DNA from 3 places in the Kitasatospora sp. NPDC008115 genome. Region 1 is predicted to be linked to each of the others. Evidence: riboswitches for the same ligand, from Rfam matches in the RefSeq annotation. Region 1 holds a riboswitch; each other region holds the start of a gene.
The links. Region 1 has a riboswitch for cobalamin ahead of ACFZBX_RS20030 ((2Fe-2S) ferredoxin domain-containing protein). Riboswitches for the same ligand answer to the same signal wherever they lie in the genome.
Positions count from the first base shown of each region.

Region 2: it holds a riboswitch for cobalamin, as region 1 does, so the genes downstream of both, ACFZBX_RS17440 (ribonucleoside-diphosphate reductase subunit alpha) here and ACFZBX_RS20030 ((2Fe-2S) ferredoxin domain-containing protein) in region 1, are expected to answer to the same signal.
Region 3: it holds a riboswitch for cobalamin, as region 1 does, so the genes downstream of both, ACFZBX_RS29540 (cobalamin biosynthesis protein) here and ACFZBX_RS20030 ((2Fe-2S) ferredoxin domain-containing protein) in region 1, are expected to answer to the same signal.

Region 1 is NZ_JBIBHU010000015.1:49,498-54,446, forward strand. It holds gene ACFZBX_RS20015 (universal stress protein) at 1-871, shown strand, start outside; gene ACFZBX_RS20020 (hypothetical protein) at 910-1,197, shown strand; gene ACFZBX_RS20025 (excalibur calcium-binding domain-containing protein) at 1,281-1,973, opposite strand; gene ACFZBX_RS20030 ((2Fe-2S) ferredoxin domain-containing protein) at 2,224-2,625, opposite strand; cobalamin riboswitch at 2,756-2,884, opposite strand; gene ACFZBX_RS20035 (ferric reductase-like transmembrane domain-containing protein) at 2,998-3,984, opposite strand; cobalamin riboswitch at 4,268-4,425, shown strand; gene ACFZBX_RS20040 (hypothetical protein) at 4,650-4,949, shown strand, end outside.
Region 2 is NZ_JBIBHU010000012.1:145,109-150,057, forward strand. It holds gene ACFZBX_RS17440 (ribonucleoside-diphosphate reductase subunit alpha) at 1-2,332, opposite strand, end outside; cobalamin riboswitch at 2,515-2,657, opposite strand; gene ACFZBX_RS17445 (hypothetical protein) at 2,814-3,902, shown strand; gene ACFZBX_RS17450 (glycosyltransferase family 2 protein) at 4,204-4,949, shown strand, end outside.
Region 3 is NZ_JBIBHU010000028.1:48,962-53,910, forward strand. It holds gene ACFZBX_RS29535 (cobyric acid synthase) at 1-1,281, opposite strand, end outside; gene ACFZBX_RS29540 (cobalamin biosynthesis protein) at 1,278-2,264, opposite strand; cobalamin riboswitch at 2,298-2,510, opposite strand; gene ACFZBX_RS29545 (alpha/beta hydrolase family protein) at 2,678-3,793, shown strand; gene ACFZBX_RS29550 (hypothetical protein) at 4,173-4,949, shown strand, end outside.

The DNA of each region.
Region 1 (4,949 bases):
CGACGGACCCGCTGCCGCCGGACCGGTCCTCGTCGGGTTCGACGGTTCACCCGAGAGCCTCGCCGCCACCGGCTGGGCGGCCGACGAGGCGCGGCGCCGCGGACTGCCGCTGCACCTGCTCCAGGCCTGGCCGTGGCCGAAGACCGATGTGCTCGGCACGGACGAGGTGATCAGCCGCAGCCGGCGCCGGCTGGCCGACCGGGAGGCGGAGCTGCGCGCGGAGTTCGCCGGGGGCGAGGTGACCTCGGCCCAGGTCTCCGAGGACCCGGTCGAGGCCCTGGTGACGGCCGGGCGCACCGCCTCCCTGCTGGTGCTCGGCTCGCGGGGGCTGGGCACCGTGCACGGCTTCCTGGTCGGCTCGGTGAGCCACCAGGTGCTGCGCCGGGCGGCCTGCCCCATCGTCCTGGTGCGCGCCGTCGCGGAGGGGAGGCCCGCCCCGGAGGGCCGGGAGGTCGTGGTGGGCGTCGACCTGAAGCACCGGTGCGACGCGCTGCTCGCCTTCGCCTTCGAGGCCGCCGGCCTGCGCGGGGCGCCCCTGCGGATCGTCCACGGCTGGGAGCCGCCGATCGGCAGCGAGTACATGGCCTCCCCCGCCGTCGACGGCAGCGCGGGGGACCTGTCGGCGGTCGACCGGGACGGCATGGACGCCCTGCTGGCCACCTGGCGCGACCGCTACCCGAAGGTCGAGGCGACCACCGTCCTGGTGCACGCCCCGCCGCCCGCCGCCCTGGTCGAGGCCTCGGCGACGGCCGGGCTGGTGATCGTGGGCCGGCCCGCCCGGCGGTGGCCGCTCGGTACGCACCTGGGCCCGACCGCACACGCCGCCGTCCACCACATCGGCTGCCCGGTCGCCGTCGTCCCGCACGCCTGAGCGCCGCCGGGCAGGCCCCGGCCCTGCACGCCGGGAGCGTGGACGGGAGCGGCGGCACCAGCGGGTTCGCCGGGACCGGCCGCCTCGGCGAGCCGGCGCACGACGAGGTGCTCGCGGCCTTCCGGCACGTGGTCGAGCGCGCGCACCACGCGGGCAAGCCGGTGGGGACCCTGGCCGGCAGTGAGCGGCTCGCGGAGATCGCCAGGGCGGCGGGCTGCCGGTTCATCGCGGTGGGCACCGACGTCGGACTGCTCACCCGCGGGGGCGCGCAGCTCCTGAGTGCCCACCGGCCCACCGACCGGCCCGTCCGGCCCGCCGTGTACTGAACGGGTCCGCAAGGGAAGGTCTCCGACTGACCGTCAGGCTTGATGTTCGGGCCGTCCGCCGTCGGCGGACGGCCCGACAGCGGCTACTTCTCGCAGGCGATTCCGTCGCCGTCGCGGTCGAGCGCCGAGCGGTAGCCGGGGTCGCCGCGGTGGAGCGGGGCGGCGCCGGCGGCCTTCGCCTCGTCACAGTTCCGGTAGGAGGCCGCCGGGCGTTCGGGGGTCGGCTCGGCGGCGGGGGTGGTCCGCGGCGGCGCGGGGACGGTCGCCACCGGGGGTTCGGCAGGCCGGACCTGAGGCGCCGTCGGCACGGGCGGGGTGGTGCGGTCCGGCGCCGGGACGGGCGCGGGCGCGGCGGAAGTCGTGACCGGAGCGGGAACGGGGGTCTGGACGGGCGGCTGAACGGGGGGCGGCGTCGGGACGGCGGTGACCGCCTCAGGCGTGGGGACGGCGCTCGGGCTCTCGGTCGGGGTGGCCGAGGCCGACTCGGTGGGAGTCGGAGTCGGAGTGGGCGAGTCGGTGGGCGCGGGCGTGGTGACGGTGGCCACCGGCGCCGCCGGGTCCTTCTCGGCCGGGCCGAGGATCGCCCCGAGCCAGAAGAAGGACATGAACACGCACCACACGGTGAGCAGCACCTTGAGGGCGACGTGCACCCGCCGCGACCGCCACAGCAGCACGGCGGCGACCGGCGGGAGCAGGATCAACAGGGCGATCCGGACCAGCCGGTTGCCGGTGGTTCGCGGCTGCGGTGGGGTGGGCGGCTGCGGGTTCGGGTGCACGCGTAAGGTCCTCGGGTCGTCGGAAGATCTGACCGCCGCACAAGGCCCGGGCGGTCCGGAGAACGATGATCGTATCCGCCCGGACCGGACGCCGATGACCACTGCCATGGACCGTCCCCAGCGGCGTTCACCCCTTCCGGCGACCCGGTCGCCGATGTGTTCGAACCGGCCGCGCGGGCCCGGCGGACGCCTCGGGGCGCAGTGCCACGGCTTCGCCACAGAAGTGGCGCCGGGCCGGGCCCGTCACCCGTCACCCGGCGCCGGAAACCCGGCCGGCCGGCCGGCCCGGTGCGGGGAAGACGTGACGATCCAGCAGCGGCGGGCGCGGGGCCACCCCGGGCCCGCCCGCCCGGATCCAGTCGGCAACCGCCTCCGTCGCGGCCGGGTCGTTGACCAGGCCCAGCCAGACCGGCCGTCCGCCGGCCGCCCGGCCTCCGGCGGACGGCCGGACCACGATCACGTTCGCCTGCTCGCACACGTCCAGGCAGGCGGAGATCCCCACCGGGGCGACCTCGCGCAGTCGCGCCGTCTGCGCCGCGTGGTCCGCGCCGGCCACCTTGACCGTGCCGCAGCAGCAGTCCCGGCAGACCACCACCCGGCAGGGCACCGCGCCGGGCGGTTCCGCCGCCTCACCGCCCGTGACGGCTCCCATGCCGACTCCCGTACCGGCGAGGGCTCCGCCGACGGCTTCGGGCCTTCCGAGGTCCATGAGGTCGGGCACGCCGAACCACCCCTCTCTCCGGGGAGATCCGCCCCGGGCTCCAACGAGGAGGCGACGCCGTGAGTCTCCTGGCTCCCGGGTCGCTGCTCGTCCCGGCCTTCCCGCCCCTTGCGGGGGCAGTGGCCCGTGCGGGATCCGCTCGCCGGTCACAGTGGCGGGACCGCGCCGGATTTCCACCGGCTTCCTCGTTCCGCCGTCGCCCTGTCGCCGATCATCATCCCATCGGAGCGGCCGCTCGCCCAGCCCACCTCCGGACCGGCCGGCGGCACCCGTGCGGCCGGCGGTACTCCCGCGGACGGCGGGTCAGCCGGTGCCGCCGGCCTGACCGACCGAGGCCGGCGGAGCCGGCGGACGGGCCCGCCCGCCGTCGTGGCCGGACGCCGCCACCGCGATCAGGGCGACCACGACGGCCGCCACCGCCACCCGTCCGAGCGCCCGCACCACCCAGGCCGGCAGCGACCGGGCCCCGCCCCGCCCCGGCGCACCCAACCGCTCGGCCCGCCGGGCCGGCCGCAGCAGCCGGACCAACAGCAGGACGGCGAGCGGTACCTGCAGCAGCCACAGGACCGTGCGCGGCCACTCGCCGAACCACACGTTGGTCCCGTAGAGCAGGGTGTGCCAGACGCTCAGCACGTAGACGACGACCACGAAGCGGTGCAGCCGGCGCCAGGTGTTCGGCCCGATCCGGTGCCGCACGTAGAACAGCAGGCCGAGCGGCACGGCCAGGTAGAGCGCGCCCTGCCCGAGCGGGATGGCGGTCCGGCCGGTACCGGAGTCGTACCAGCCGGGCACGAAGCTGTCGGCGAACCCCGACCAGAGCCGGTCGCCCCACGCCGACTCGGCCTCGTAGCGCACGAGTTCGGCCGCGAACAGCAGCGCGTGCGCGAACATCAGGGCCGTCGTGGTCAGGCTCGTCGTGCGGTGCCAGCACTCCAGGGTCTGCCGGGCGACCGGCAGCCGGGCGGGCCGCGGACCGGACAGCAGCAGCCCCAGTACCACCGTCCCCCAGGCCCACAGCAGTCCCGACCAGCCGAACGCCTGGCTCAGCAGGTACATCCAGTACGTGCGCGAGTCGTCCATGAACGGCATGACCGCCACCGTCGCCGAGGTTCCGGCGTCCATCCGGACGTACAGCAGCACGAACACCGCCGCGGTGACGCCGACCGCCGCGCCCGCGTCGGGCAGCGCGGCCCGCAGGTCGGCGCGCAGGGCGACGCGTTCGGCGGGCCGCCTCCCGGCGGCGGGCGGGGCGTCCGGAGCGTCGTCCCCCGACGTCGTCTCAGGCAGCATCGTGGACCTTCCGGAACGGCGGGACACCTTTTGACGGTGTACAGCAGACGATGGGTCGAACAAGTGTGGCGGAGGGCTTCCGGCTTGCCGAGCCCGTATCCGGCCAGAGTGGCACGTGGACCGGCGGCCCTTCCGTCGCAGCGCCCCGACGCCCCGGCCCGCGGACCGACCGCATTCGGACAACCGCCCGCACGCGCCCTGCCACCGGAGCGCGAGCCCCCGTATGCTCATGACCGCAGCCGGTTCGCGCCTCCCGACCGACCGGACTTCGGCGGCGCGACGCAAGAGGGAACCCGGTGGGAAACCGGGACTGTCCCGCAGCGGTGAGTGGGAACGAAAGCCGTCATCAGCACTGGGCCTGGCTCCGCCCCGGCCCGGGAAGCGACGGCCGGTAGGTGTGCGCCGGTCCTTCGGCGCACCGGCCCACGAGTCCGAAGACCTGCCGCTGCGCCCGCACCCCCACGTGCGGGCTGTGCACGGTGACCTCGTGGACTGGGTCGGCGGTACGGACGGCTGCGCGGCGTGCGACGACACGCCGTGCCCTCCTCCTCCGGGTCATGACACGGGGCTCGGAACGAGGAGAAGGACGTGCCCGTGACCGCGCGAGTTCCGCCCGCCCGCACCGGGCGCCGACCGGCCCGCCCACCGGCGGCACGGGCGGCGCGATGGTGACCCCCACCGGAGGGGCCCGGCCCGCCCCACCGCCGGGCGGCACGCTCTCCGGTGTCTGCCACGGCACCCTGGGCGAGCTCTACCAGGGACCGCTGCACGCCGGTCCCCGCCCCGACATCGCGGTGGTGTCGTTCCCCGTCGACCGCCACTCCTGGGTGCACTTCACCCCGGGGACGGACCCGCCGGACCCGCTGCCGCTCGGGGCGAAGGCCGCGACGGCCGCCCGGCTGTTCCTGGAGCGCTTCGGGCTGACCCTGCCGCCGGGCCGCTGGTGCGTGCACTCCGAGCTCACC
Region 2 (4,949 bases), on a different contig from region 1:
GGATCGTGTTGGCGGGCACCGGCGCGGCGGCGCGGGCGGTGCCCGACGCGGCCTGGGCGATCCGGGTGGCCGGGCGCGAGCGCAGGTAGTAGGTGGTCTTCAGACCGACCTTCCACGCGTAGGCGTACATCGAGCTGAGCTTGCCGATGGTCGGCGCGGCCATGAAGAGGTTCAGCGACTGGCTCTGGTCGATGTACGGCATGCGCGCGGCGGCCAGGTCGATCAGCGCGCGCTGCGGCAGCTCCCACGCCGTGCGGTACAGCGAGCGGACCTCGGCGGGCAGCCAGCCGAGCTCCTGCACCGAGCCGTTGGCGTCGCGCAGCGCGTCGCGGGTCTGCTGGTCCCAGACGCCCAGCTCCTTGAGGTCGCGCACCAGGTACGGGTTGACCTGGAGGAACTCGCCGCTCAGGGTCTCGCGCTTGAACAGGTTGGACACCTGCGGCTCGATGCACTCGTACACGCCGGCGATGGACGCGATGGTCGCGGTCGGGGCGATGGCGAGCAGCAGCGAGTTGCGCAGGCCGGTGACGGCGATCCGGGAACGCAGGGCGTCCCAGCGTCCGGCCCACTCGGGCGCGGCCGAGGGGAAGTGGTCGATGTGCAGCTCGCCGCGGGCGGCGCGGGTCTCGCCGTAGGCCTCGTGGCGGCCCAGCTGCTCGGCCAGGTCGGCGGAGCGCTCGTAGGCGGTGAGCATGATGCGCTCGGCGATCAGCGTGGACAGCCGCGCGGCCTCGGCGGAGTCGAAGTCGATCCGCAGCTGGAAGAAGACGTCCTGGAGGCCCATCACGCCGAGGCCCACCGGCCGCCAGCGCGAGTTGGAGGCGCCGGCCTCGGGGGTCGGGTAGAAGTTGATGTCCACGACGCGGTCGAGGAAGGTGACGGCCGTGCGCACGGTGGCGTCCAGGCGATCCCAGTCCATCGCGTTCAGCAGGTCGCCGGCCGACGCGCTAGGGGCGACGTGGGCGCCGAGGTTGACCGAGCCGAGGTTGCAGACGGCGGTCTCGGAGTCGTCGGTGACCTCCAGGATCTCCGTGCAGAGGTTGGAGGAGTGCACCGTGCGGCCGGGCAGCGCGGTCTGGTTGGCGGCGCGGTTGGAGGCGTCCTTGAAGGTCATCCAGCCGTTGCCGGTCTGCGCGAGGGTGCGCATCATCCGGGCGTAGAGGGTCTGCGCGGGGATGGTGCGCACGGCCTTGCCGGCCAGCTCGGCCTTGCGGTAGGCCTCGTCGAACTCCTCGCCCCACAGGTCGACCAGCTCGGGGACGTCGGCGGGGGAGAACAGCGACCAGTCGGCGTTGGCGTTGACCCGGCGCATGAACTCGTCCGGGATCCAGTGCGCCAGGTTGAGGTTGTGGGTGCGGCGCGCCTCCTCACCGGTGTTGTCGCGCAGCTCCAGGAACTCCTCGATGTCCGCGTGCCAGGTCTCCAGGTAGACGCAGGCCGCGCCCTTGCGGCGGCCGCCCTGGTTGACGGCGGCGACCGAGGAGTCGAGGGTGCGCAGGAACGGCACGATGCCGTTGGACTTGCCGTTGGTGCCGCGGATCAGCGAGCCGCGCGAGCGGATCCGGGAGTAGGACAGGCCGATGCCGCCGGCGTGCTTGGACAGCCGGGCGATCTGCGCGTAGCGGGAGTAGATCGAGTCCAGGTTGTCCAGCGGGGAGTCCAGCAGGTAGCAGCTGGACATCTGGGGGTGCCGGGTGCCGGAGTTGAAGAGGGTCGGCGAGGAGGTCAGGTACTCCAGCCGGCTCATCAGGCGGTAGAGCTCGGCGACCTCGGCGACCGACTGCTCGGTGTCGCCGACCGCCAGGCCACAGGCGACACGGAGCAGGAAGTACTGCGGGGTCTCGACGACCTTGCGGGTGATCGGGTGGCGCAGCAGGTACCGGGACTGCACGGTGCGCAGGCCGAAGTACTCGAAGCGGTCGTCGCCCTTCGGGTCGACCAGGGCGTCCAGGGCGGCGGTGTGCTTGGCGACGAAGTCGGCGGTGGTGTCGCCGATCAGGCCCTCGGCGTGGCCGACCGCGATCGAGGTGGAGAACGAGACCACGCCCTGGCTCGCCGCCTCGTCCACGATCTCCAGCGCGAGCAGGCGGGCCGCGAGCTTGGAGTACTGCGGGTCCTCGGCGATCATCGACGCGGCGGCGTCGACGGCCAGGCCGCGCAGCTCGGCGAAGTCCGAGCCGGCGTGGCGGCCGCGGAGCGCGGCGGCGGCGACATGGCCGGGGTCGACCTGGGGGAGGTCGGCGCTGCGGTCGGTCAGGAGGCGCAGGAGCGCACCGCCGGGGTCGGAGACCGTCGGGTCGGCGGGGGCGGAGCTGGAACCCTGGGCGGGCAGGGTGGCTGAGGCAGCGGTGGTCAAGGCGCTCTCTCCTGGCGGCGGTCGGCGGCGTGGCTCGGGGCACCGGACCGTTCGGGGCAGGGGAACTCGCCGCGCGGCCCGGAGGCGTCGCGCGCGTGTCGTCCCCGGCCCGCCCGCGAGGCCCGGATGGTGGTGCTGGTGCCATGGCCCCTGCGGGGAGGCGTCGGCACGCCGTCGGCAGGTACTCGGACTCGCGGAGCCCCTCGGGGAGGCGGCCGCACACCGCTGCGGGGCAGTCCCGGACTCGCACCGGGTTCCCCTGCGTCGACAGCAGGAGTGAGCATACATCTAGTGGTGCTCGCTCGATGCGACACCACATGTTGTGCAGCGTGGCGTGTTGCTCCGATGACCGGTGGTACCGGGGTGGGGCCGCGGGGGCCCGTGGAGGCGTCCGTTCTGAAACGGATTGGTCACCGGATCGGTCGCTCGTCGGGTGCATGCCCTACGATCTCGGCACATGAGCGAGGGAACGGGCGCTCCGGGGGAGTGGGCCAGTCGGGCCGTGCCGCCGGAGCAGGGTCAGCAGCCTGGCGCGCTGGGTCAGGTGCCGCAGCCGGGGCAGCCGCCGGTGCCGCCGCCCGGCGGGTTCGGGCCGCCTGCGACGCCGTACGTCCAGCCGGGGGCCGGGGTGCCGCCGCAGGGCCAGCCGCCGGTGGCGCCGCACGTGCCGTCCGGCGCGGTGCCGTACCCGCAGCCGGGGCCCCCGCCGGGACCTCAGCCTCCGCAGCCGCAGCCCGGGCCTCCGCAGCCGGCCCAGTTCGCCGCGTGGTCCCAGCAGCCGTCCACGCCCCCGCCCCTCTCCGCGAACGAGCCGGACTGGAACGCGATGGCGGACCGGCACGCCGACGAGTCGCGCCGCCGCAAGAAGCTGTGGATCGGCGTCGTGGTCGCGGCCGCCGTCCTGGTCGGCGGCGTCGTCGGGGCCGGCGTGTGGATCAACGGCCGGGACAAGGGCGACGACCCGAAGCCGACCGCGGGCCCGACCACGGCCGGCAGCCCGTCCGCCACGGCCACGCCCACCGAGCAGGCGCTGGCGGTCATCTCCGACGCCGCCACCGACAAGCTGCCGGTGGACGCGGCGACGCTGTTCCCGGACCAGACCCGGACCATCGACGGCAAGGTGTGGACCCGTCAGGTGACCGGTTCGACCGCCCCCTGCTCCAAGGCGACCACCGGCGGGCTCGGCCTCGCGCTCGGCGACGACACCTGCCGCTCGGTGGTCCGCGCGACGTACGTCAACGGCGAGAGCGCCGTCACGGTCGGCGTCGCCGTCTTCGACAACAAGGCGGGCGCGGACCGGGCGATCGGCCGGCACGCGGGCCTGATCCAGGGTCTGTCCGGCACCGGTGTCGCGATGTTCTGCGTCACCGACAAGTCGGGCTGCGCCGAGACGCACGCCTCGATCGGCCGCTTCGGCTACTTCACGGTGGCCGGCTCCCTGAAGCAGGGCACCGACCAGAGCGACCAGCTCGCCGCGGCCGCCGCCGGCCCGCTGGCGGAGCGCACCAAGGACGTCCTGCTGGCCCGCGGCAGCCGCACCGGCTGACCGCCGGCCGGGAGGGGACGGCCCGCGACGGGCGGCCCGGGGCGGTCGGATAGGATGACCGCCCTCGGGGGAGGGATCGCGCGATGTGCCCCCCCGCGGCCGCCCGGACGGGGAATCAGCGAGCAGGAGGTACCGCGCGGTGAGCGCTGCCGTCAATGCGACCAGCAGACGGCGCAGAGCGGCGGGCCGCAGACGCGGAACGGGCGAGCCCGTTCCGGCGATGCTGCTGCCGGCGCCGCCCACTTCGCAGGAGAAGTACAGCTACACCATCCGGCACCAGTGGGTGCTGACCCTCTGTTCGATGGTGAGCTTCGGGTGCCTGGTGGTCAGCCAGGCCGAGCTGTACTCGCTCGGGTCGTGGTTCTGGCTCTGCGTGCCGTTCCTGTTCTTCACGGTCGTCTACTACGTGGTGTCGCTGCGGGTGAACAGCTTCACCCCCAACTTCGACGTCAAGGAGCACCGCCGGCTGGTGCGGAAGTGGGACCCCGCCGAGTACCCGACGGTGGACGTGTTCCTGCCGGTCTGCGGCGAGCCGATCGAGGTGCTGCACAACACCTGGACGTACGTGCGGAAGATGGCCGAGCACTACCCGGGCCTGGTCATGCCGTACGTCCTGGACGACGCGGCGAGCCCGGAGGTCGAGGCGATGGCCGCGGACTTCGGGTTCCGGTACGGCGTGCGGGACAACCGCGGCTGGTTCAAGAAGGCCGGCAACCTGCACTACGGCTTCGGCCGCTCGGACGGCGAGTTCATCCTCATCCTGGACGCCGACTTCGCGCCCCGGCACGACCTGCTGCACGAGGTGCTGCCGTACCTCCAGCGGGACCCGAAGCTGGGCATCGTGCAGTCCCCGCAGTTCTTCCGGGTGCTGGACTCGCAGAACTGGGTCGAGCGCGGCGCCGGTGCCATCCAGGAGCTCTTCTACCGCTCGGTGCAGGTCGCCCGGCAGCGCAACGACGGCGCGATCTGCGTCGGCAGCTGCGCGGTCTACCGGCGGGCCGCACTGGTGGAGAACGGCGGCACCACGCTGATCGCCCACTCCGAGGA
Region 3 (4,949 bases), on a different contig from region 1:
GGTTCCCCACACCTGGCCCGCCCGGCAGCCGTCCAGGCTGTGTCCATTGTCATCAGAGATGAACGCGTCGCCGCCCTCCACCGTGACGACGCCGTGGTGGATCTCGTAGCCCTCGACCCGCTCCCCGAACGCCTCGCCGACGGGCCGGCCGAGCACCTTCTCCGCGCCGAACCGCACCCGGGTCGGCAGCAGCCCGAGGCCGTCCACCGATCCCGCCTTCGACTCGACCTCGTCGACGATCGAGTGCGCCAGCATCTGGTAGCCGCCGCAGACGCCGAGCAGCGGCCGCCCGGCCGCCGCCCGCGCCTTGAGCACCGGTTCCAGGCCGCGTTCGCGCAGCCAGGCGAGGTCCGCGACGGTGGCCCGGGTGCCGGGCAGCACGACGAGGTCGGCGTCGGCCAACTCCTCCGGGCGGGTGGCCCAGCGGACCAGCACGCCGGGCTCCTGGGCGAGCGCGTCCAGGTCGGTGAAGTTGGACAGCCGGGGGAGGCGCAGCACCGCCACCCGCAGCACGTCCGCGCCGAGCGGGCCGCGCGCGGCGGTCCGGTCGACGACGGTGGACAGGTCGAGCGAGTCCTCGGCGTCCAGCCACAGGTCCGGCAGCATCGGCAGGGTGCCGAGCACCGGACGGCCGGTCAGCTCGCGCAGCATCTCCAGGCCGGGGGCGAGCAGCCGCGCGTCGCCGCGGAACTTGTTGACGAACCAGCCCGCCACGTGCCGCTGGTCCTCCGCCGACAGCAGCGCCAGCGTCCCGTACATCGCCGCGAAGACGCCGCCCCGGTCGATGTCGCCGACCACGACGACCGGCAGCCCGGCGGCGGTGGCCAGGCCCATGTTGGCGATGTCGCGGTCGCGCAGGTTGATCTCGGCGGGCGATCCCGCGCCCTCGCAGACCACCACGTCGAAGCGCCGGCGCAGGTCCGCCAGGCACTCCAGGGCGCGCTCCAGCAGCACCGGCTTGCGCTCGCGGTAGTCCAGCGCGCCGACCTCGGCGACCGGCCGGCCCAGCAGCACCACCTGGCTGCGACCGTCGGCTCCGGGCTTGAGCAGCACCGGGTTCATCGCCGCCTCCGGCTCCACCCGGGCCGCCTGTGCCTGCATCGCCTGCGCGCGGCCGATCTCGGCGCCGTCGGCGGTGACGAAGGAGTTCAGCGACATGTTCTGCGCCTTGAACGGCGCGACCGCGACACCCTGCCGGGCCAGCCAGCGGCAGATGCCCGCGGTGACCACGCTCTTGCCGGCGTCCGAGGTCGTCCCGGCGACCAGCAGCGCCTTGCTCATGCCCCACCCCTCCGATTCCTGATCAGCGCCGCCCGGAGCAGCAGGTGCCCGGCGACGGTCGTACCCAGGGCCAGCGCGCTCACCCGCCGGGAGAGCACACAGGCGCGTTCGATGTCGTCCACCCCGACCGGCCGCAGCTCCCCGCCCAGCACGGGACGGTGCTCCACCCTCGCGCCATACCGCAGCGTCCCGCCCAGGCGCACGCCCACCGCGCCCGCGAAGGCCGACTCGGCCTGACCGGCGTTCGGGCTGGGGTGCGCCGAGCCGTCGCGCCGCCAGACCCGCCAGGCGGTGCGCGGTTCGGGGGCGGCGGCGACCGTCAGCAGCGCGGTCAGCCGCGCGCCCGGCCAGCCCGCCAGGTCGTCCAGCCGCGCCGAGGCCCAGCCGAACCGGGCGTAGCGGGGGGAGCGGTGACCGACCATCGCGTCCAGGGTGTTCACCGCGCGGAACGCCAGCAGGCCGGGCGTGCCGGCGACGCCGCCCCAGACCAGGGCGTTGACCACGGCGTCGGCGGTGTTCTCGGCCACCGACTCGACGACCGCGCGGGCCAGCTGCCGCTCGTCCAGTGCGCTCGGGTCGCGCCCGCACAGGTGCGGCAGCCGCTCCCGGGCCGCCGTCAGATCGCCCGCCGTCAGCGAGCGGCCGATGGTGCGGGCCTCCCGGGTCAGCGAGGTGCCGCCGAGCACGGTCCAGGTCGCGGCGGCGGCGAGGGCGGCCCGGCCGAGCGGACGGCGGGCCAGCAGCCGGTCGGCGGCGAGCGCGCCGGCCGCGACGGTGCCCACGGCCAGGGCGGTGAAGGCGGTGCCGGCGGCCCGGTGGTCGCGCCACAGGAGGCGCTCCAGCCGGCCGGCGGCGGAGCCGAAGCCGGCCACCGGGTGGCCGCGGCGCGGGTCGGCGAACCGGGCGTCGGCCAGGTAGCCGGCGACGGCGCCGGCGCCGAAGGCGGCGGCCCGGCCCAGCGGGCGCACGGCAGGGCGCAGCATCGCGTGCGTGTCCTCACTCAGGGTCCGCGCCCTGGATCGACGAACCGGGGGCGAGAGTCTCCTGGCTTCCGGGTCGTACGCGCGATCCGGGCCTTCCAGCGGCTTCTGACGGCCCGCCGTGGCGTGTTCCGGTCGTGCTCCCCGGTGACAGTGGCGGGACCGCGCCGGACTCGCACCGGCTTCCTCTGCATGCCTCCGTATTGGCTGAAGGATCCCATCACGGGCCCGAACCGGGAGTCAACCGAGGTCGTGGAGGGTGTTGGTCACACGCCGGGCCACCCCGGCGGACCTGTGTGACTTTCCTCCCGGAACTACCCGGACGGCCGTGTCCTGCTGGCTTCCCCCCGCCCGCGCGAGTGGACTGAGGGGTGGGTCCAGACACCGGGCCGGACACCGAGCAGCGGGGAGCGAGTATGCGTTGGGGAATCGCGGCCACCGTGGCGGCCGCCGCCGTCGGCACCGGGGCCGCCGTCCTGGTGATCGGCCGCAGGGCGTCCGAGCGGATGGTCCGTCCGGCCGGGAGGGACCGCGCCCGGACCGGCCCGGTGCTGGTGCGCGGCCTCGGCGCCGGTCGGGCCACCTTCACCCGCACCGCGGTGAGCGAGCGCCCGGGCCGCTGGGCCGTCGAGTGGGGCGAGGACGGCCACGCGGTGGTCGAGGAGGTCCTGGAGCTCGACGAGAAGGACGTCACCCGGCGCCTGGTGCGCGCCGACCGCGGCACCCTCACCCCCGGTACCGAGGTCCGCTTCACCCCGCGCGTCCACCTCGGCGACCCGGCCCGGGCGCTCGGCCTGCCGTTCGCCGACACCGCCGTCGAGGGCGAGCTGGGCGCGATGCCCGCCTGGCGCCTGGACGGCAAGCGCGGCACCTGGGTGGTCCTGGTGCACGGCCCCGACGCCGACCGGGCGCAGACCCTGCCGGTCCTGCCGGAGCTGCAGCGCCTCGGCCTGCCCGCCCTGGCCGTCACCTACCGCGGCGACGCGGGCGCCCCGGCCTCCCCGGACGGCCTCGGCCACTTCGGCGAGGCGGAGTGGCGCGACGTCGAGGCGGCGGTGCGCACCGCCCTGGAGGCCGGCGCGGGCCGGGTCGTCCTCTACGGCTGGTCGCTCGGCGCCACGATGGCCCTGCACACCGCCGCCCGCTCGGACCTCGCCTCCTCGATCAGCAGCCTGGTCCTGGACTCGCCGGTGCTGGACTGGCCGGCCACCGCCCGCCGGGGCGCGGCCCGCTCCGGCTTCCGGGGCGCGGCCGCCGAACTCGGCGCGCTCGCCGCCCAGGGCCGCACCGGCGTGGATCTGGCCGACTTCGCCCGCCTCGCCGAGGGCACCGACCTGCGGGTGCCCACCCTGGTGCTGCACGGCCCCGACGACCCGGTGGCCCCGTTCGCCGCCGCCGAGCGCCTCGCCCACCGCCGCCCGGACGTCGTCAACCTCCAGGCCTTCCCCGGGGGTGACCACGCGGCTCTCTGGAACACCGCCCCGGACCGCTACGCCGAGACCCTGCGCCGCTGGCTCACCCCGTTCTGCTGACCCCCTCCCGCCCGGCACTCACCCCCGTCGCGTCCGGAACGCGCGGCACACCCGGTTCCACCTGGCATGGACCCGCCACAAAGATCAAGCCAGCCGGTTTGGCCTCTGTTGCCCGATCTTGTCGAGCCCCCGCGCCCTCCGCCCGCCCCGCGCGGACAACCGGATGTGACAGATGGCCGGTACAAGGGGAAGACTGCTCGACGTGACGTCTCGGAATCCGCGCGACCGTGATGCCCCGCTCCCGCCGACGATCGGTACCGGTGCGACGGTGACCCGTCTCCCCGGAACGGCCCACCGCCCCGCCGGCGCCAGGCCGGGGGCCCCGGGCGTACCCCGCCGACGAGGCCCCGCCCCCGCACCCGGCCGTGGCCGGGTCCCCGTGCCGGAGGGCTTCCCGGCCCCCGCCGAACTCGCCCCGCTGGCCCGCCGCATGCTGGTCGACGCCGTCCGGATCGCCCGCTGGGCCGGCGATCTCGACGAGGTCGACAAGCGCGGCGAGCTGCTCCCCGACGACGCCCGCGCCGCCGGCCGCGCCCTCGCCATGACGGTGGGCGCCGCCGCCAAGGCGTGGGGCCAGGCCCTGCTGGTCGGCCTGGTCGAGGCCCGGGACGGCGGTGCCGGCCCCGGCTGGCGCCTGCACGCCTGGGAGCACGACGACGAGGCGGTGGTCCGCGGCTGGTCGGCCCTGTTCGACGCCTGGACGCTGCTCGCCCCGGTGCCGCCCGCCGCCCTGCGCGGCGTCTTCGCGGTGCTCGCCGGGCAGGCCGTCGACCAGGCGCCGCAGCTGCTCTCCTTCCTCCACCTGGTGGACGGCCCGGTGGCCGACGTCGAGCTGCTGGAGCTGCTCAGGCGCGGCCTGGACGAGCGCCGGGTCGGCGGCGGCGAGGGTGCCTTCGGCCTCTCGCCCGTCCCGCACGCGGCCTCCGCCGTCTCCGCCGTCCGCGGCACCTGCCGCGAGCCGCAGATCGACACCCCGGCCGCGCCCGCCGACGTCGCCGCCGTCCTGGACTGGATGCTGGACGGCCTGGCCGCCGTCGGCGCGCTGGCCCGCCGGGACAACGCGGCCGAGCTCTCCCCGCTCGGGCACTGGGCGGTGCGGGCCAAGCTGGAGGAGATCTGCACCGTCGCGCAGACCGCCGCCGGCCACATCGAGCAG